One region of the Kitasatospora kazusensis genome, then DNA from elsewhere that is predicted to be linked to it. Evidence: riboswitches for the same ligand, from Rfam matches in the RefSeq annotation. Region 1 holds a riboswitch; each other region holds the start of a gene.
The links. A riboswitch is a leader RNA that binds a small molecule or an ion and turns the genes downstream of it on or off. The one in region 1 is predicted to bind cyclic di-AMP.
Positions count from the first base shown of each region.

Region 2: linked by a shared signal. The riboswitch ahead of ABD330_RS06205 (glycoside hydrolase family 16 protein) and the one ahead of ABD330_RS18230 (transglycosylase family protein) in region 1 are both predicted to bind cyclic di-AMP.
Region 3: linked by a shared signal. The riboswitch ahead of ABD330_RS04895 (transglycosylase family protein) and the one ahead of ABD330_RS18230 (transglycosylase family protein) in region 1 are both predicted to bind cyclic di-AMP.

Region 1 is NZ_BAAANT010000020.1:16,067-22,457, reverse strand. It holds gene ABD330_RS18255 (serine/threonine-protein kinase) at 1-190, shown strand, start outside; gene ABD330_RS18250 (SurA N-terminal domain-containing protein) at 338-970, shown strand; gene ABD330_RS18245 (nucleoside triphosphate pyrophosphohydrolase) at 1,204-2,199, shown strand; gene ABD330_RS18240 (SDR family NAD(P)-dependent oxidoreductase) at 2,154-2,585, opposite strand; gene ABD330_RS18235 (cytochrome P450 family protein) at 2,741-4,060, shown strand; cyclic di-AMP (ydaO/yuaA leader) riboswitch at 4,284-4,433, shown strand; gene ABD330_RS18230 (transglycosylase family protein) at 4,439-5,281, shown strand; gene eno (phosphopyruvate hydratase) at 5,479-6,391, shown strand, end outside.
Region 2 is NZ_BAAANT010000005.1:26,760-33,150, reverse strand. It holds gene ABD330_RS06220 (alpha/beta hydrolase) at 1-679, shown strand, start outside; gene ABD330_RS06215 (MoaF-related domain-containing protein) at 734-1,063, opposite strand; gene ABD330_RS06210 (hypothetical protein) at 1,362-1,847, shown strand; cyclic di-AMP (ydaO/yuaA leader) riboswitch at 2,136-2,307, shown strand; gene ABD330_RS06205 (glycoside hydrolase family 16 protein) at 2,311-3,537, shown strand; gene ABD330_RS06200 (hypothetical protein) at 3,541-4,002, opposite strand; gene ABD330_RS06195 (antibiotic biosynthesis monooxygenase family protein) at 4,081-4,392, shown strand; gene ABD330_RS06190 (DUF397 domain-containing protein) at 4,476-4,679, opposite strand; gene ABD330_RS06185 (helix-turn-helix domain-containing protein) at 4,672-5,466, opposite strand; gene ABD330_RS06180 (hypothetical protein) at 5,834-6,043, shown strand; gene ABD330_RS06175 (NUDIX hydrolase) at 6,273-6,391, shown strand, end outside.
Region 3 is NZ_BAAANT010000003.1:264,529-270,919, reverse strand. It holds gene ABD330_RS04920 (TetR/AcrR family transcriptional regulator) at 1-489, shown strand, start outside; gene ABD330_RS04915 (helix-turn-helix domain-containing protein) at 629-1,495, opposite strand; gene ABD330_RS04910 (ATP-binding protein) at 1,915-2,457, shown strand; gene ABD330_RS04905 (DUF397 domain-containing protein) at 2,800-3,036, opposite strand; gene ABD330_RS04900 (sirohydrochlorin chelatase family protein) at 3,477-4,364, shown strand; cyclic di-AMP (ydaO/yuaA leader) riboswitch at 4,810-4,970, shown strand; gene ABD330_RS04895 (transglycosylase family protein) at 4,976-6,166, shown strand; gene ABD330_RS04890 (hypothetical protein) at 6,255-6,391, opposite strand, start outside.

The DNA of each region.
Region 1 (6,391 bases):
GCTGCTCTTCGACCGCGAGCGGCGGCTCGGCCCGCACCACCCGGAGGTCCGGCGGCTGCGGCAGAGCCTCGACCAGCTGAACGCCCACCGCACCACCGGCGCGGCCCCCGTGGCGACGCCCGATCCGCGTGCCGCCGGCTGGCCCGTGCCCGGGCCGCTGCCCGGCAACCCGTACGCCACCGGCCGCTGACGCCGCGGCATCCCCGGGCGCCACCGGCCTCACCCGTTCGGCCCAAGGTCTGGGCAAGCCATGCCGTTGCTCCCTATTGTCAGTTCCCGTCAGGAGAACCACCTGTCACCACCGGACACCACCTGCCCACGACCCGGGAGGCCCCACGTGATCCGCACCAGCTCCGCCGTCCGCCACGCCCGCACCGCCGTAGGCGTGTTGATCGCCGCAGCCGCCTTGACCGCGTGCGGCGGGACGGCCCACCCGGGGGCGGCTGCCGTGGTCGGCGGCCACCGGATCCCGATCTCCGAGGTGGAGGCCAAGGTCGCGGAGCTGCGGACGGCCGTGGCGGCGCAACCGGGCGCTCCGGCCGCCGAGCCCGCCGGGCTGACCAAGCGAACGGTGGCCGAGCTGGTGCTCGACCAGGTCGTGACACAGGCCCTGAGCGACCGTCAGCTCTCGGTGTCGCAGGGCGACATCGCCCGTACCCGGTCCGCGGACGCCAAGCTGCTCGGCGGCGACGACGCGTTGGGCCGGGCGCTGCTGCTCAAGCAGGGCGTGCCCGCCGGGGACATCGACTCCTTCTACCGCCAGCAGCTCGGCATCCAGAAGATCGCGGCCGCCGAAGGCAAGGACGCCCGCACGGCCGACGGGGACGCCGCCGTCCGCGCGGCCCTGACCGCCGCCGGCGCCGAACTCAAGATCCAGGTCAACCCGCGCTACGGCCGCTGGGACGCCCAGCAGGTCTCCCTCACCGACGCCGCCGCGGACTGGCTGCCGCAGCCGACGGCCGCCGCCTGACGGGCTCCGCCTGGTGGGTTCCGCCCGGGTTCGGGAGCAACGCTCCGCTGGGTTCACCGGATGCTCACGGTTGACCCCATGGGGGCGCGGGGAACTGCGCGAATCGGGAGTGACGGACCGTTGCCTTCCGCCCTCGCGCAGTTCCTCGCGCCCCTGGGTAGTGCGGGTTCGGGCGAGCTGCGCAGCTGCCGGTCCGGTGACTTCCGTGTTTGCAGAAACGGTAGGTTCGGGGGGTGGACACTTCGAAGCTGATCCTGCTCACCACCACTCACCGGGTGGCCCCCGGCCTGCTCTCCTGGCCTGCCTGGGAGGCACTCCGGGGGGCGGCCCGGGTGCTCGCGGCCGATCCGGCGCATCCGCAGCTGCCCGCCGTCCGGCAGGCCGGGGTGACGGTGGAGCTGGTGGAGCGCGGCAGCGCCCCCGCGTTGGCGCGGCTGCTGACCGGGGCCGGGTCCGTGGTCTGGCTCGGCAGCCCGGACGGTGATCCGGGCCTGACCGACGCGCTGGCCCGGATCGCGGTGGAGGACGCCGGGCAGGTCCCCGAGATCGAGGTGCTGCCCGGCTCGTACGACCTGCCGGGGGCCCGGTTGCTCGACCTGGTCTCGGTGATGGACCGGCTCCGCTCGCCCGGCGGCTGCCCGTGGGACGCCGAGCAGACCCATGCCTCGCTGGTGAAGTACCTGGTCGAGGAGGCGTTCGAGCTGGTCGAGGCGATCGAGGAGGGGGACCGGGAGACGCTGCGCGAGGAGCTCGGCGACGTGCTGCTGCAGGTCTTCTTCCACTCCCGGATCGCCGAGGAGCACGCCGAGGACCCGTTCACCATCGACGACGTCGCGGGCGACATCGTCGAGAAGCTCATGTACCGGCATCCGCACGTCTTCGGCGACGTGGAGGCCGCCGGGACGGCCGAGGTCGAGGCCAACTGGGAGCAGTTGAAGGCGGCGGAGAAGCAGCGCGAGTCGGTGCTGGACGGCGTGCCGGCGGGGCTGCCCGCGCTGGCGTACGCGGCCAAGCTGGTCTCGCGGGTCCGCCGGGCCGGGTTCGAGGGCGTGCCCGACCAGGCGTACGAGCTGCCGAGGGAGCTGACGGCGCACTCCGCGGGCGCGCTGCTGCTCGCCGTGGTGCAGCGGGCGCACGACGCGGGGGTGGACGTGGACGCCGCGCTCCGGGCGGCCGCGCGGGACTACCGCACCGCGGTCCGGCTGGCCGAGGGGCTGGCCACGGGCTGACGCTGCGGCGGGACGACCTCGCTGATCGCGTCGCCGACCAGGGCGAGCAGTTCGGCGAGCGGGTCGAGGTGGTCGGGCAGCTCGTCCAGCGAGACGATCCGCTCGCCGTCCGGCCCGGTCACGCAGAACAGGTCGATCGGGCCGAGGTGTTCGACGGCGGTGTGCACCAGCGCGGCGACGTCGCTGGGCAGGTGGACGTCGCTGGAGACCCCGATCACCGGGCAGCCCGGCCGGTCCAGCTCGGCGGCCAGGTCCTCGGCGGCACCCGGGTTCTGGTCCGCGACGAGCACCCCCGCCGCACCGGCGGCGGTGAACCGTCGTGCCAGATCCGATCCCGAACCACCGCGGAGTACGGCGATCACCACCACTGCCCCGGCTACTCGCATGTCTGCTCCTCCCTGAGAGCGACTCGCCGCAGGCGGGCACCGCACGGCCCGCCCCACGGCTTCGGAGGATCGTAGACGCGCCGCGACCCTCCGCAACAGGGATTACCCGCCAGGTGACCAGGCTCACTCCTCCCGCCACCGGTTACCTTCATGGCATGCCCGAAACGCCCGAAACCAGTCAGCCGGAACTCTTCACCTGGGAGTTCGCCGCCGACCCCTACCCCGCGTACGCGTGGTTGCGCGAGCACTCGCCCGTCCACCGCACCACGCTGCCGAGCGGGGTGGACGCCTGGCTGGTGACCCGGTACGCGGACGCCCGGCAGGCGCTGGCCGATTCCCGGCTCTCCAAGAACCCCACGCACCACGGCCGCAGCAGCGGCCGCACCGGCATCCCGGGGGAGCGCCAGGCGGACCTGATGACGCACCTGCTCAACATCGACCCGCCGGACCACACCAGGCTGCGCCGGCTGGTCTCCAAGGCGTTCACCCCGCGCGGGGTGGCCGAGTTCGAGCCACGGGTGCGCCAGCTCACCGAACGGTTGATCGACGGCTTCGCGGAGCGGGGCTCGGCCGACCTGATCCACGAGTTCGCCTTCCCGCTGCCCATCTACGCGATCTGCGACCTGCTCGGCGTGCCGCCGGAGGACCAGGACGACTTCCGGGACTGGGCCGGGATGATGATCCGGCACGCCAAACCCGGGCAGAGCGGGGGCCCGCGCGGCGGTGTGGCCCGCGCGGTGAAGAAGATGCGGGCCTACCTGCTGGAGCTGATCCACCGCAAGCGTGCCGACCTCGGCGACGACCTGATCTCCGGGCTGATCCGGGCCAGTGACCACGGCGAGCACCTCACCGAGAACGAGGCGGCGGCGATGGCGTTCATCCTGCTGTTCGCCGGGTTCGAGACCACCGTGAACCTGATCGGCAACGGGACGTTCGCCCTGCTGCGCAACCCCGGACAGCGGGAGCTGCTGCAGGCGTCCGTCGCGCGCGGCGAGACCGGGCTGCTCACCACGGCGGTGGAGGAACTCCTGCGCTACGACGGTCCGGTGGAGCTGGCCACCTGGCGGTTCGCGACCCATCCGCTGACCATCGGCGGAGTCGACATCCCGGTCGGCGATCCGGTGCTGGTCGTACTCGCGGCGGCCGACCGCGACCCGGCCCGGTTCGCCCGCGAGAACACCCTCGACCTGGCCCGCAAGGACAATCCGCACCTGGGCTTCGGCCACGGCATCCACTACTGCATCGGCGCCCCGCTGGCCCGGCTGGAGGGGCAGGCGGCGCTGGGCGCCCTGCTGACCCGCCTGCCGGATCTCCGGCTGGACGCCGAGCCGGAGGACCTGCGCTGGCGCGGCGGCCTGATCATGCGCGGGCTGCGGGAGTTGCCGGTCGCGTTCACCCCGGCGGCCCTGGCGGTGCCGACGGTCCCGACAGGGCCGACGGTCCCGACAGCGCCGGTCGCGCCCGGAATGTCGTAAATGCCGCTCTGACGGCGTGTCGGGGGAGCCGGTGGCGGAACGGTATGAACACCCATCAAACCGGGCAATCCGGAACCGTTTGTAGGCAATCCATGACGGTCCGTGATTTCCGTGTGATGAGCGCGATATGAGCTTGTGATCTGACAGTCCATCTGCTTAATCTCGCTGGTGTTCGTAGCTGCGAACTCCGTGCGCGGAACGCCGAATCCTGCCCGCCGCGCTCACGGGACACCGACCAGACCCTTGGGCAGGGGCGGGGGACCCAGGTTTTGTCGCCGTCCCCCACGGCTTGGGGTGAAGCCGCCTCCGCGCGGCCGGGCCACCTCCCGGTCCGAACCCGACAGCTCACCTCGCAGGCGTGCGGAGAGGGACTTCTTCATGCTCTTCACCGGTTCGGGCCGTCACCGTCGCCCCACCCAGACCGAGAAGGCCATCGCCGTCGCCGGCGTGGCCGGCGTCGGTCTCGCACTGCCGCTGCTCACCGCCACCGGCGCGCACGCCGCTCCCGCCTCGACCTGGGACCGGGTCGCCGACTGCGAGAGCGGCGGGGACTGGAGCATCAACACCGGCAACGGCTTCTACGGTGGCCTGCAGTTCACCTCCGGCACCTGGAACGCGTTCGGCGGCGCCAAGTACGCCTCGCAGGCGGACCGGGCGACCAGGGGCCAGCAGATCGCGGTGGCCGAGCAGGTGCTCGCCTCGCAGGGTCCGGGCGCCTGGCCGGTCTGCTCGGTCGAGGCCGGTCTGGGGCGGGGTGGTCCGGCCGCCTCGGTCGACACCGGCGCCTCGTCCTCGACGGCCGCCGGCGCGAAGAAGGCCGCCACCCCGGCGCCGCGCACCGGCGCCCCGGCCGCCGCCACCCCGGGCTTCCCGGGCCGGGCCGGGTACGACGCCGGCTCGGGCAAGTACTGGTACCAGAAGGACGGTGGCTGGTACTGGACCGGCCACCAGGGCATCTACAACCAGTTCGCCGGCGCGGCCGAGCAGCGGACCGCCCCGGCCCGGGCCGCCGCCCCTGCCGTTCCCGCCGCTCCGGCCGCTCCCGCCGGGGCGAACGCGTTCACCCGGAGCTACACCGTCAAGCCCGGTGACACCCTGTCGGTCATCGCGCGGAGCCAGGGCGTCCCCGGCGGCTGGCAGTCGCTGTACGACGGCAACAGGTCGACCGTCGGCGGCAACCCGGATCTGATCCTCCCGGGTCAGCAGCTCCGGTTCGGCTGACCCGCCGTGAGGAGGCCGGTCCGGCGGCGCCCGGACCGGCCGGCCCCCGTCGTCCGGGTGAACTACCGGCGAGTAGGCAGGCCACACGGTGAGACGGGAGCTGGGGCAGCGCGGCCCCGGGCCCCGGTGCGGTTAGGCTCTGGTCGTAACGACTCCGCACTCGTCCGCAGGACCCGCTTCCGCATAGGAGATGCCTCGTGCCGTCCATTGATGTCGTCGTAGCCCGTGAGATTCTCGACTCGCGTGGCAACCCCACGGTCGAGGTCGAGGTCGGTCTCGACGACGGCAGCACCGGCCGTGCCGCTGTCCCGTCCGGTGCCTCCACCGGTGCCTTCGAGGCGCTTGAGCTGCGCGACGGCGACAAGAACCGCTACTTCGGCAAGGGCGTCGAGAAGGCCGTCCTCGCCGTCATCGAGCAGATCGGCCCGGAGCTCGTCGGCTACGACGCCACCGAGCAGCGGCTGATCGACCAGGCCATGCTGGACCTGGACGCCACCCCCGACAAGTCCTCGCTGGGCGCCAACGCGATCCTCGGCGTCTCGCTCGCCGTGGCGCACGCCGCCTCCGAGGCCAGCGACCTGCCGCTGTTCCGCTACCTCGGCGGCCCGAACGCGCACGTGCTGCCCGTCCCGATGATGAACATCCTCAACGGCGGTTCGCACGCGGACTCCAACGTGGACATCCAGGAGTTCATGATCGCTCCGATCGGCGCGGAGTCCTTCTCCGAGGCCGTCCGCTGGGGCGTCGAGGTCTACCACACCCTCAAGGGCGTGCTGAAGGAGCGCGGCCTCTCCACCGGTCTCGGCGACGAGGGCGGCTTCGCCCCGAACCTGGACAGCAACCGCGAGGCGCTGGACCTCATCACCGAGGCCATCAAGAAGGCCGGCTACACCCCGGGCAAGGACGTCGCGCTGGCGCTGGACGTCGCCGCGTCCGAGTTCTACAAGGACGGCGCCTACCAGTTCGAGGGCAAGGCGCTCACCGCCGCCGAGCTCATCGACTACTACGCCGACCTGGTCGCCTCGTACCCGCTGGTCTCGATCGAGGACCCGCTGGACGAGTCGGACTGGGACGGCTGGAAGGCCATGACCGACAAGCTCGGCGACAAGG
Region 2 (6,391 bases), on a different contig from region 1:
GACCGGCTTCCCCGGTGACGCCAAGAACCTGGTGACCAGGCTCAACTACCCCGGTGCCGCACTCCAGTTGCTGCAGGACGGCAAGATGCAGCCGACCGTCCTGATCCTGATGCGCCCCTCCCCGGCGATGCCCGCCGACAGCGAGTGCGAGGACATCCCGGGCGGCACCCAGGCCGACTCGTACTTCACCAAGGACGTCCCCCAGGTGATCGAGGCCTCCTACCGGGTCTCCGCCGACCCGCACGCCTGGGGCGTGGTGGGCAACTCCACCGGCGGCTACTGCGCACTGAAGCTCGCGATGCGCCACCCCGACGTCTACCCGAACGCCGTCTCGATCTCCGGCTACTACAAGGCCGCCGAGGACGAGACCACCGGTGACCTCTTCAAGGGCAGCCGGCAGCGCCGTGACGAGGCCGACCTGATGTGGCGGCTGAAGAACCTGCCGCAGCCCGCGATCTCGGTGATGCTCTCCGGCAGCGAGGAGGGCGACGGCGACTACAAGAAGGAGACCGACGCCTTCGAGGCCGCGATCCAGAAGCCGATGAACGTCAGCACCGCCACCGTCCCGACCGGCGGCCACAACTTCCAGACCTGGACCCGCCTGCTGCCGCCCTCGCTGGAGTGGCTCTCCCAGCACCTCACCGTCCCGGCCGCCCCCGCCGTCCCGACCGGCGCGTAGCGGCTCCGCCGCCGGGGCCCGGATGGGCGCCCCGGCGGTCGTCCGGGAAGTTCCTCAGGCGAGGGGCTCCAGGGTGCCGGTGTGGAGCTCGCCGACCCGGCCGCCCTCGCCCTCGTACGTCCAGAAGACCCGGACGGTCAGCGCGGCCAGGTCCATCACGTGGCTGACGGTGATCCCGCTCGCCTCCGTCCAGCTGACGAAGTAGAGCTCCGGGCCGACGTGGGCGACGTGCAGGCCGACGTCCTCCCACTGGCCGGCCGACTCGCCGAGTCCCTCCCAGCGCAGCCGCGTCCCGTCGGCGGAGTAGGCGTTGCGGAAGGCGGCGCCGTTGTCGACCTGGAACAGGTAGGTGCGTCCGGCGAAGCCTGGCAGGGGCGCGGTCATCTTCGGGGCTTCCTCGTCTGGCTCGTCCTGGTGGCGACGGCCGGAGGCTCCGGCCTTGACCACCAACCTATCCGAACGGCACCCCGGTGAGCCGCTCCTTTCCGGGGGCGTCCACCGGTGCCGTCGGCCGCCCGGCGAGCCGGGACCCGACGCGGAGCCGGGCTTCCCGACCCGGGCGACGCCACGTCCGGGACGCGGTTCGAGACCCGGGGGCGGCCGCCGCAGCCCGGTGCTGCTCGCCGCCGGGATCGTGTTCGCGGTGGCCGCTGTCGCCGCTGTCGGCGTATCGGTTCACCTGATGTCGTCTGATCATCCGTCACATCCCATCCCCTCGAAGGCTTCTGTCCCGGGCGGCAGCGGCTCCGCCACCTTCGACCCGTCACCCGATCCGTCCCTCGGCCCTTCGCCGGACGACTCGCCCGACGACTCCCCGGGGATCGACTCCCCGTCACCCCTCCCGAGCCCGAGCACGGAGTCGCCGACCTCGGACCCGCCGCCCGCGACCGACTCGGCAGCGCCGAGCACCACGGCCTCCGCCGCCTCCCAGGACCCGGCCTCGGTCGTCCTCGCGTACGTCGCAGCCATCGACGCGCGCGACTACGGCCGGGCCTGGCAGCTGGGCGGCAGCAACGTCAGCTCCGACTACCAGAGCTTCGTCTCGGGCTTTGCCGCAACCGAGAGCGTCACCGCGACCCACACCGACGGCTCCGTGACGGTCTTCACCGGCACGTTCACGGTCGTCGGCGGGGTGATCACCGCCGCCGCGATGCACGCCGCGAACTGAGCCGGTACGCGGCTGTGCCCACGAGGGTCCCGCCGGGCGTACGGATTCTTGCGGGCCGCCCTACTTGCTGGTAACTCGGTTGGTGCCCAAGGGACTTGTCTGCTGTGGTCGGCCGCCAGGGGTGACCGTACGGACGCTCGCTGACCCCCTGCGGTCGCCCGGCTGCGGGCTGTGCGATGTGAGAGACGTCTCGTTGTTCGATCATGGTCAAGCTGGCTAGCCTGCACGGGATGTCCGCTTTGTGCGGACCCTGCCGTCGGGACGCCGAGTCCTGTCCACCCGCCGGCGGGCACTCGACCACCGAACACGGACAGGAGCGGGGGAACCAGGTCAGTCGCCGTACCGTCGTGCCCGCTCGTGGGTCGCGGTACGGCTTGGGGTGAAGCCGCTCCCCAGGCGGCCGGGCTTCCTCAGGGCCCGAACCCGACAGCTCACCTCGCAGGCGTCGCAGAGGACCTTCTCCATGCGCATTTCTGCCTCCCCGGCGCGCCTCGGCGCGATAGCCGGCGTCGCCGCCCTGGTCACCGTCCCGCTCGTGGGCCAGGCCAGCGCCGCCACCGGCGTCAGCGAGGACCGGCTGACCCCGACCTCGATGACCGCGGGCACCGCCACCACGGCGAGCCTCACGCTGCACTCGACCTCCTGCTTCACCGCCAAGACGGTCGGTGTCGGCATCCGTGACGCGGCCGGCCACAACCTCGACTTCCCGGGCAACCACTCCAACGTCCGGATCTGCCCGACCGGTGTCACGATCACCACCGGCGCCCGCACCCTCCCGGCCGGGACGTACACCCAGTTCGGCTTCTGGCAGGACAACGCCGGCCAGTGGCACAACCTCGCCGCCCGCCAGCTGACCGTCTCCAACGGCACCCCAGCCCCGGCCCCGGCTCCGGCCCCGGCTCCCGCGCCGAAGCCGACGCCCGCGCCCGCCCCGAAGCCGACGCCCGCTCCGGCCCCCGCCCCGGCTCCGGCGCCCGCGCCCACCCCGACCACCGGGTCGCCCGTCCCCGGCAAGTCGCTGACGTGGTCCGACGAGTTCAACAGCTCGATCAGCTGGGGCGACCGCTGGGTCGGCAACCAGAGCACCTCGTACAAGTACGGGAACCACAACCCGGACGACAACAAGCTCGACTGGCTCAACACCAACAACGTGAGCGTCTCGGGCGGCGTCGCCACCCTGACCGCGACCCCGTCCAGCCACACCCTGGAGAACGGCAAGCAGGCCTGGGACACCGGCTTCCTCACCACCGAGGGCTCGAAGGAGGGCTTCCAGGTCAAGACCGGCGACTACGCCGAGACCCGGGTCAAGCTGCCCGCCGGCTCCGGCGCCTGGCCCGCCCTGTGGACCTGGAAGAACGGCAACGGGGAGATCGACTCCTTCGAGTACCACCCCGACAACCCCAACCTGCTGGAGCTGACCAACCACGTCACGTCCGGCTCGAACTACTACACCAACGCGGGCGCCGTCGCCCCCGACCAGTGGGTGACCATCGGCACCTACTACGGCGCGAACTCCGTCGACTGGTACGTCAACGGCGTCAAGGTGTACTCCGACGGCCACGGCGTCGGCAGCAACTGGTCCGCGTACCTGATCCTGAACCTGTCGGTGGGCGCGGGCCAGTACCACCCGGGCCCGGCCGGCTCCGCGCCGATCACCATGCAGGCCGACTACGTGCGGGTCTACCGCTGACGGTCAGCTGACCGTGAGCGAGAACGGCGTGCTGTTGTTCTCCGGGTGACGGTCGTCCAGCCCGAACACCCTGACGTGCCCCTCGGCCACCGTGCCGTGGGGCACGTCGCGTCCCACCTGGACGGGCGCGAGCACGGTGGCCGTCCGCAGCCACGGCAGCCCGGGCGGGAAGGTGCAGCGGACCAGGTGCCCGGCGGCCGAGGTCACGCAGTCGGTGGGGAAGGACGCGGCCAGGAGGGTGAACCCGGCCGGTACGTCGATCAGCACGGTGAACGGCGAGGCCGTCCGGTCGGGGCCCAGGTTGGCGACGAAGCCGTGCACGGTCGTGCTGCCGCCCGGCGCGGCCGGGGCCGGATCGAGCCGGACGACGGCCAGATCGGAGTCGGAGGGGAGTTTGGCCGGTGCGGCGCCCAGGGTGGCGCCGACTGCCACGGTCACGGCCACGGCGATCGTTGCTCGGAGCATGGTCCTCACCTGTCTGCGTCAGGTACTGATGTGCATACCCAACGTAGCGGCGTAGCCTGAAATCCGGAGGTGAGGACGATGTCCGGACAGGTGTTGAGCGAGGTCAGTGCCGTGGTCGCGACCGACCGCCAGGCGGAGTTGGTGACGTCCTACCGGGAGCTGGTGGCCGGCCCGCTCCCCGAAGGGCTGATCAGGACGGAACTGCTGCGGGGCCCCGGCGGGCGTTGGCGGGTACAGAGCCTCTGGCGGGACCTGGCCGCCCTGGAGGCCGTCCGCGCCGACCCGAAGCTGACAGCGGCCCCCCGCCTGTTCCGCGCCGTGGGCGCGGAGCCGGAACTCACCGTCTTCCAGGTGACAGCCGCCCAGGTCGGAGCACTCGCCCTCGGCTGACGCCCCACACCGGCCCGACCCGGGGAAAACGCCAGGACCCCGCTACGCCGAACGGGGTAGCGGGGTCTCGCCGACTCTTCCGGTCAGACGCTGCCGAAGTCGCCGGCCTTGACCGCAGCGACGAACGAGGCGAACGCGTCGGCGGGGAAGACCAGCGCCGGGCCCTCGGGGTCCTTCGAGTCGCGGACGGGGACCACGCCGGGGAAACCGTCGGCAACCTCGATGCAGCCGCCTCCGCCGTTGCTGTGCGTGCTCTTGCGCCAGGGGGCGCCGGATAGGTCAACCATGGGTCTCAAGTTCCTTCCGTACCTCACGGATCACGGCCAGGCTGTCGGCCCGGCTCAGTGCGTCCACCTGGAGCCGATCGTACTTTCCGGCCCAGCCGGCAACTGTCTCGGCGTCCTGCTCCAGGTACCCCCTCTGGAGTGTCTCCGTGTAACCGACCATGGTTCGGTTCGGCAGGGTGAGCAGGGTCACCGCGTGGGACAACGGCCGATCTTCCGCGAGTCGGTAGGGCGCAACCTGTAGGAGTACGTTGGGTCGTTCGCTGAGCCGTTCCAGGTGGCTGAGCTGTTTCGTCATGACGATCGGGCCCCCGATGGGGCGATGTAGGACTCCCTCATCCAGGACGGCATGGATAGCCGCTGGCTGGTCCAACTTGCGCTGTCGCACTGCCAGGAGGCTGAGGCGTTCCTCCGCCTGTGCTTTCGTGGCTTCGCCGCGTCGCACGATGGCCGACTCGTAGGCACTGCCGTACTCCGGATGCTGAAGGATGCCCGGCACCATGTCCGTCTCGAACAGCCTTATGGCGATGGCCTTTCGTTCCTTGGGGGTGTACTCGGCGAAGCCTGGAATCAGGGCGCCGTTCTTCCAACTCCACCACAAGAGCGTCAGAGCGCCGTCGGTCCCCAGGTGTTGGTCGGCCAGCGTTACGAACTTTAAGCTCGGAGCCTGTTTCGCCGTCTCGACGTTCGAGATGTACACGTTGGAGTAGCGAACAAGCTTGCCAAGTTCGACCTGAGTCAGATTGCGCCCTTCTCTGGACCTGCGAAGTTGAACAGAGAGTGCGGCCAAGGGGGATGACGTTGGATCAAGTGTCCGACGGTTCAAGATCGCCCCTATTTAAAGTCACCGGAACTGGAGAGTTCAAACGCTTCCGATCGTAGCTCTGTGTGCCGATGCTGATACACAGAACGACGGAAGGGGGCGCAGTGAGCGCTCAGAACACCCCGGCCACCCCGGCCGCCTCTCGGCCCAGGATGACGCAGCGGGCCCTCAGTTCCCTTGGGCTTCCCGCGAGTTGGTCGCCGCTGGACGACTACGACCCCCAGCTCTCCCGGCGGGCGACCGGTCTCATCCCGCAGGCGTACGAAGGTTGTTCGTGCGCCCGGTGCCGGAGCCTGCTCGCGGTGACAGGCAGCAGTGGAAGTGGAGTGGAGCAGTGAGCCCCCGGCGCAGCTCTTCGGCCGGCTTGTTGATCGCCACGGCGGTTACCGTCGTGGTGAGTGTGGGTGCGGGGCTGCTGGTGATGCTGCCGCTCGGTGACGGCGCGAGCTTCTCGACCCGGGTCATGCTGTTCATGTTCACCGCATGCCCGCTGGTCATGGTCTGCGCAAGCGCCTCCGGGCCGTTCATGCGGCGGCGGGGATGACCGCGCCCGCACTGTCACCCGTCCCGCTGCCGCCCAACCACCAGTGGCAGCTTGGGCGTTGCGTCTGCTGCGACCGTCAGACGCTTGTCGCTCCGGGGCCGCAGATCCCGGCGGACAGCGGGCTGGTGACCCTCCCGTACTGCCTGACCGGCTTCGAGCGGGCCGGGCGGTACGTCCAGCGGGTCCGGCTCCGCGCGCAGCTGTTTGAGAACCGAACGGAGTTAGCCGGATGACCCGGGGTCGAACGTCCCTCACGAGTCCGCCGCCCCGGCGGATCGCCGGCCAGGCCGTACTGGTCCACCCGGACGACGAGCGGGTGCTCCTGCTCGATGCGGCCGGCGGTCCGTA
Region 3 (6,391 bases), on a different contig from region 1:
CTGGTCTCGTACTACTTCGACGGCAAACGACTGCTGATGCAGGCGGCCTGCCATCGGCTGATGCAGCTGGAACTGGCGGACGCGCTGGCGAAGCTGCCGCCCGATGCCTGCGCGGACTCCCGGCTGGCCACCGGCATCGACGCGATCCTGACGTTCGCCCTGGAGCACCCCCGGGTGATGCGCTCGCATCTCGCGCTCATCCTCGATCCGGATGTCGGCGCGTTCGTGCAGGGCCCGGAGCAGCAGGAGCTCGGCTCGATCCTGCGGGAACTGCTGCTGGGCTGGGGGGCGACCGACCCGGCCGCCGAACACGCCGTGCTGCGCAGCGCGCTGATGGGTGCCTGCATAGGCGTCCTGCTGCCGGGGGCACCGATCCCGCTGGCACCGATCCGGGCCGACCTGTTCGCCCGCTACGGTCTGGCCTGGACCCTGGGCGCACCGCCCCAGCCGGATGCCCCGTCCCGCCCGCAGCCCGCCCACCGGGGCTGACCACCCGGTCCGCCCGGTCCGGCCGCTGCGGTCGACGCCCGGTCAGCGGCACTGCCGCTCATGCCCGCCGCTCGTGCCACGGGAGGCCGGCAGCGGCGGGGAACCGGTCACCCGGGGAGGCCGGCCGCCCGATGCCGCGTCAGCGCTCGGCGAGAATGGCGGCGAGCAGGTCCACGGTCCGGTCGGGGGTGAGGCTGTCGACGCACAGCCGCTCCATGACCTGCACGTACGCGTCCACGTCGTCCCGTTTGTCCAGGTAGAGCGCACTGGTGAGCTGCTCCAGGTAGACCACGTCGGCGAGGTCCTGCTCCGGGAAGCGCAGGATGCTGAACGCCCCGCTCTCCCCCGCGTGCATGCCGAAGCGGAACGGCATGACCTGGATCACCACGTTGGCCTGCTCGGCGACGTCGATCAGGTACTGGACCTGCGCCCGCATCACCTCGGGGCCGCCGACCGGGCGGCGCAGCGCGGCCTCGTCGATGACGGCCCACAGCCGGGGGCTCTGACCCTCGGTCAGCAGCTTCTGACGGCGCATCCGGAGTCCGAGGCGGCGTTCCAGCTCCTCCTCGCTGATCACCGGGCGGGTCTGGGCGAAGATCGCGCGGGCGTACTCCTCGGACTGGAGCAGGCCGGGGATGAACTGCACCTCGTAGGTGCGGATCAGCGACGCCGCCTCCTCCAGGCCGACATAGGTCTGGAACCAGCCCGGCAGCACGTCGTTGAAGCTGTGCCACCACCCGGACTTGTTGGCCTCGCGGACCAGGCCGAGCAGGGACTCGCGCTCGGTGGGGTCGGCGACGCCGTAGAGGCTGAGCAGGTCGGCGACGTCGCGCTCCTTGAAGCTGACCCGGCCGAGCTCCATCCTGCTGATCTTGGATTCGGAGGCGCGGATCGCGTAGCCCGCGTCCTCACGGGTGATCCCGCGCCCTTCCCTGAGCCTGCGCAACTGGGAGCCGAGGAGGATCCGGCGCACCATCGAGCCACCGCTCGGCTGAACTGTGGTCATGCCGTCCAAACCTCCGCCTTGGGCAAACAGGGCACAGTCTGCCATCAGTTGAGCGCTCAGGGTGCCGGTACTGACAGAACGATCTACCAGTTCTGCATCAGATCCCCCATGATGCACGTGCATTCGGCGCTTGCATATGCCAATAGTGCGACTGCACGTGAATCGACTCTTGCATCTGCCGTGGGCGCAGAGGACCATGGTGCACGTGCACCTGCACATCCCTGGCAATCCCGCGGGCTCCGCGTCGACCCCACGCGCGATACCGCACACATCTCCCGGTCACGCCCTCGCGTGACTGGGCGCCCGTGTGCGTACGCGGCGGTGTCGAGGTGGCGGCCGCGCGGCCGAGCGAGTCGGAGGTGACCGGCATGACCCCGGCGGGTCCAGCCGTGTCGGCCCCCTTATGGGAGGAGCTCTTCATGAGCACAGGTACGGCTCTCGCGGTCGACCCCCACGTGGTCACCTGTACCCTCGCACCTCGTCTCGAAGCCGTGAGAACGGCACGGGAGTTCGCCAGATCGACGCTCCAGGGCTGGGGCCTCGGCGACCTCTTCGACGATGTCGCGCTGGTCGCCTCCGAGCTGGTCACCAACGCGCTGCGCCATGCGCTCGCCCCCGGCCGGGAGGGCCAGGCCGCGATCGAGCCCAGCCGCTTCCCCGTCCAGCCGGGCCCCCGGCAGGCCGAGCCGCGGCTCCAGCCCGCCTGCCACACCCTGCCGATCCGAATAAGCCTGGTGCACCGCTCGCCACAGGTGGTCTGCGCGGTGAGCGACCCGAGCAGCAGCGGGCCGGTGGCCCGCGAGGCCGACTTCGTCGCCGAGTCCGGCCGCGGGCTGCACCTGGTCGACTCCTTCAGCCGCTCCTGGGGCTGGCATCCGCTGGCCGGCGCCGGGAAGGTCGTCTGGGCCCTCTTCGAGGCCGAGGCCGGCGAGCCCTCCGGCCGGCACCGCCGCTCCGCCTGACGCCCACGCGGAACACCGCACCTGACGTCCACTCGGCCGGTCCGGCCGGGCGGCCGCTCGGGGCGGGCACCCACGCGGAAGGAAAGCGGCCCACACTGGAAGTCGGCCCCCGAACGAGAGTAGGCCCGGGCACCGGCGGGGATTCCGGTCGGCCGCGACGTCCGGCAGACGGGCCCGCACCGGGCCGTGCGGGGGCGCGCGGGGGCACGCGACGGCGCGCGGGTCAATCGGGCCGCGCGCAGGGGGAATCACGTACGGGGGAATCAGATGGGGAGAACAAGACGAAGGCCGTCGCGGTGACATGAGCCACGACGGCCCTTCCGTACCGGGAACAACGGCGGTTCAGACCGCCAGGTGGTCGAACTCCCCGTCCTTCGCGCCGAGCAGCAGTGCCGCTATCTCGGCCCTTGTGTAGATCAATGCGGGCCCCGCTGGGAAGCGGGAGTTGCGCATGGCCACATCACCCCCCGGCAGTGCGGCGAACTCCACGCAGTTGCCCTGCGAGTTGCTGTGCCGGCTCTTCTGCCAGACCACACCTTCGAGGTCCGCAGCCGCCATGCCGTTGTACGTGTTCTGCATTGAAATCTCCCGACCTGCCTGGCGTTCGCCTCACTTGACGTGATGATAACTCCAGTGCACGTGCATCAGCACGGGAACTCGCGCGTGCATAAGCCACTGTCACGAGCCTGTATCTCCTTACGGACAACCACAGTTGACGACCCGTAAGCGGACATAACAGGTCAAATCCCAAGTACTTCGATGACGCCCTGTACAGACAGCGCGGCGGCGCGTCGATCTTGACCTCGATCGACTCGGCTCACGGTCCGTCACCTGCCGGGACGACTGTGAGGCACGTCACTCCGGCCCGGCGGGACCCCGGACGGCGGGGTCGACGAGACGGAGTGTCAGCAGGTCACGGGTGTGTTTTGGGGGCAAATATCCGCATTTTTGCGGGCCCCAACCCGCCGGACCGGGATCCGACTGCAGGCAGGGCCTCCCAATGTCTTACGATCTCCGCCATGAGCACCGCAGCCATTCCGGGCGCGCCACTGCCCGTCCGAACCCCAGGCTCCCGTGCGCGGGGGCGCCACCGCCGCCCCGAGCGCCCCGAGGTCCCGACCGGGGCCCCGGCCCTGGTGCTGGCCGTCCCGGCCACCGCCGGGCCCGAGGCGCGGCCGGTCGTCGAGGAACTGCTCTCCGTCGTGCGCGGCGAGCAGCCCGGCATCGAGGCCGCCGCCGCCTACCTGGCGGCGCCCGACGCCGAGTACGACCCGTACGCGCCCACCGTGGCCGACCTGCTGGCCCAGGCCGCCGCCGCGGGGCAGCCCGCGCCCGTCCTGGTGCCGCTGCTGGCCGGACCGCACGACTTCCTGACGGACCTGCGGCAGCTCGCCGCCGAGGCCGGTACGACCGTCACCGACGTGCTCGGCCCGCACCCGCTGCTGGCCGAGGCGGTGCACGTCCGGCTCTCCGAGGCGGGTCTGGCCCGGGCCGACCGCGCCCGGCTGTTCGCGATCGCGACGGCTGCCGACGGCGTGGTGCTGACCACCGTCGGCGGCGAGGAGGCCGCCACGGCCGCCGGGATCACCGGCGTCCTGCTGGCCGCCCGTCTCGCGGTGCCCGTGGTGGCGGCCGCCCTGGACGTGCCCGGCTCGGTCGCGGCCGCCGTGGACCACCTGCGGGCCACCGGCTCGGAGCGCCCTGCGCTGGCCCCCCTGGTGATCGGCCCCGAGGCCGACCCGGAGCTGCTCGCCCAGGCCGCCGAGGAGACCGGCTGCCCGAGCGCCGCGCCGATCGGCACCTACCAGGCCGTCGGCCAGCTGATCGCCTCGACCTACCTGGCCGCGCTCAACCTCCCGGCACCCGGCGAGGCCCCGGCCGAGACCGAGGAGCAGCCGGCCGGCTGACCTGCCGCCGCCGCACGACGAGGGGCCCCTTTCCGGGGCCCCTCTCGCGTTCGGGCACCCCTCTCCTCCGGCCCGTCCGCCCCCTCTCCTACGGCCCGTCCCTCCCGCCCCTTCGGCCCGCCCGTCCCGGGCCCTTCGGCCCTGGCCGCCGGCCGGACCGCATCCTCCGATGCTTCGTGGTCGACCGACTTCCACGCACCCCTCGGCCGTGCCGCCGGAACCTGAAACGCGGACAGTTCCGGTAATCCGAACCGGAAATGCTCGAATCCGATCGAATTTGATCAAGTGGGCCGCGAGATTCCGATCATGAGGGATTCGAAAATGATCTGTGAGCGCCGTCACAGGTATTTGCGGTTTCAACTTAAGTCTGTCTAACGTGCTCCCGTTCGTGGTCACACGGACCCAGTTCATCCGGGACGCCGAGTCCTGCCACCGGACGGACTGGCACGCAGAAACGCACCACGGCAGGGGCGGGGGAACCAGGTAAGTCGCCCGGCAGCGGTCCTCGGACCGCGACCGGGCTTGGGGTGAAGCCGTGCTCAGCACGGCCGGGCAACTCCAGCCCGAATCCGACAGCTCACCTCGCAGGCGTGGGAGAGGAACGCTTTTTCATGCTGCCCATCAATGCCACCAAGCGCACCCGCCGTCTGATCGCCGCCACCGGCGTGGTCGGCCTCGGCCTCTCGATCCCGTGCCTCACCGCCGGCGTCGCCTCGGCCGCCCCGGTCTCCACCTGGGACAAGGTCGCCCAGTGCGAGAGCACCGGCAACTGGAGCATCAACACCGGCAACGGCTTCTACGGCGGCCTGCAGTTCACCTCCAGCACCTGGGCCGCGTACGGCGGCACCCAGTACGCCTCGCAGGCCAACCAGGCCACCAAGGACCAGCAGATCGCGGTCGCCGAGAAGGTGCTCGCCGACCAGGGCCCCGGTGCCTGGCCGGTCTGCTCCATCCAGGGCGGGCTGACCAAGGGCGGCGCCGCCGCCCAGGTCGACACCGGCTCCAGCGCCCCGGCCCCCAAGGCCGCCGCTCCGAGCACCCGGCACAGCGCTCCGAAGGCCGCCCCCCAGGCTGCCCCGGAGTCCGCCCCCGCCGCCCAGGCTCCGGCCCCGGCCGCCGCCCCCGTCGCGGACAAGTCGTACACCGTCGTCGCCGGTGACTGGCTCTCCACCATCGCCCAGAAGAACAGCGTCCAGGGCGGCTGGCAGAAGCTGTACGACCTCAACAAGGCACAGCTGGGCTCCGGCCCGGACGTCATCTACCCGGGCCAGCAGCTCAGCCTCGGCGGCAACGTCGCCGTCGCCGCGCCGGCCCAGGAGGCTCCCGCCCAGGCCGCCCCGCAGCAGCCCGCCGCGCCGAAGGCCACCACCCGGACCACCTCCGCCCACCGCAACGGCACCGTCGCCGCTGCCCCGGCGGCCGCCCAGGCCCCGGCCGCGACCGGCAGCAAGGCCGCCGCGATCTCCTTCGCCGAGTCCAAGCTCGGCCAGGCGTACGTCTACGGCGGCACCAGCGACGGCGGTTGGGACTGCTCGGGTCTGACCCAGGCCGCCTACCGCCAGGCCGGCATCTCGCTCCCCCGCGTGGCCGCCGACCAGGCCGACGCCACCACCCGCGTCTCGCTGGACAGCCTGCAGCCGGGCGACCTGCTGTTCTGGTCCAACAACGGCAGCAACTCGGGCGTCTACCACGTCGCCATGTACGTCGGCAACGGCGAGTACGTCGAGGCCGCCAACCCGAGCGCCGGTGTGAAGACCGAGTCCATCAGCAACTGGGCCCCGGACTTCGCCGGCCGGGTCTGACGCCCCGGTAGTACCCGCAGCACCTGGTGCCCCCGGAGAACTGGTCGTCTCCGGGGGCACCCGCCTGTCCGGCCCTGGCGTGGGCCGCTCACCCGCCGGACACCCCGGCGGGGGGCTTCTCCGCCGTCGGCACGGCGTCCCGGCGCCGCGACCGGGTGACGAGCAGGAACCCCGCGAAGGCCACCGCCGCGATGACGGCGCCCACCAGCGAGGCGCCCCGGAACC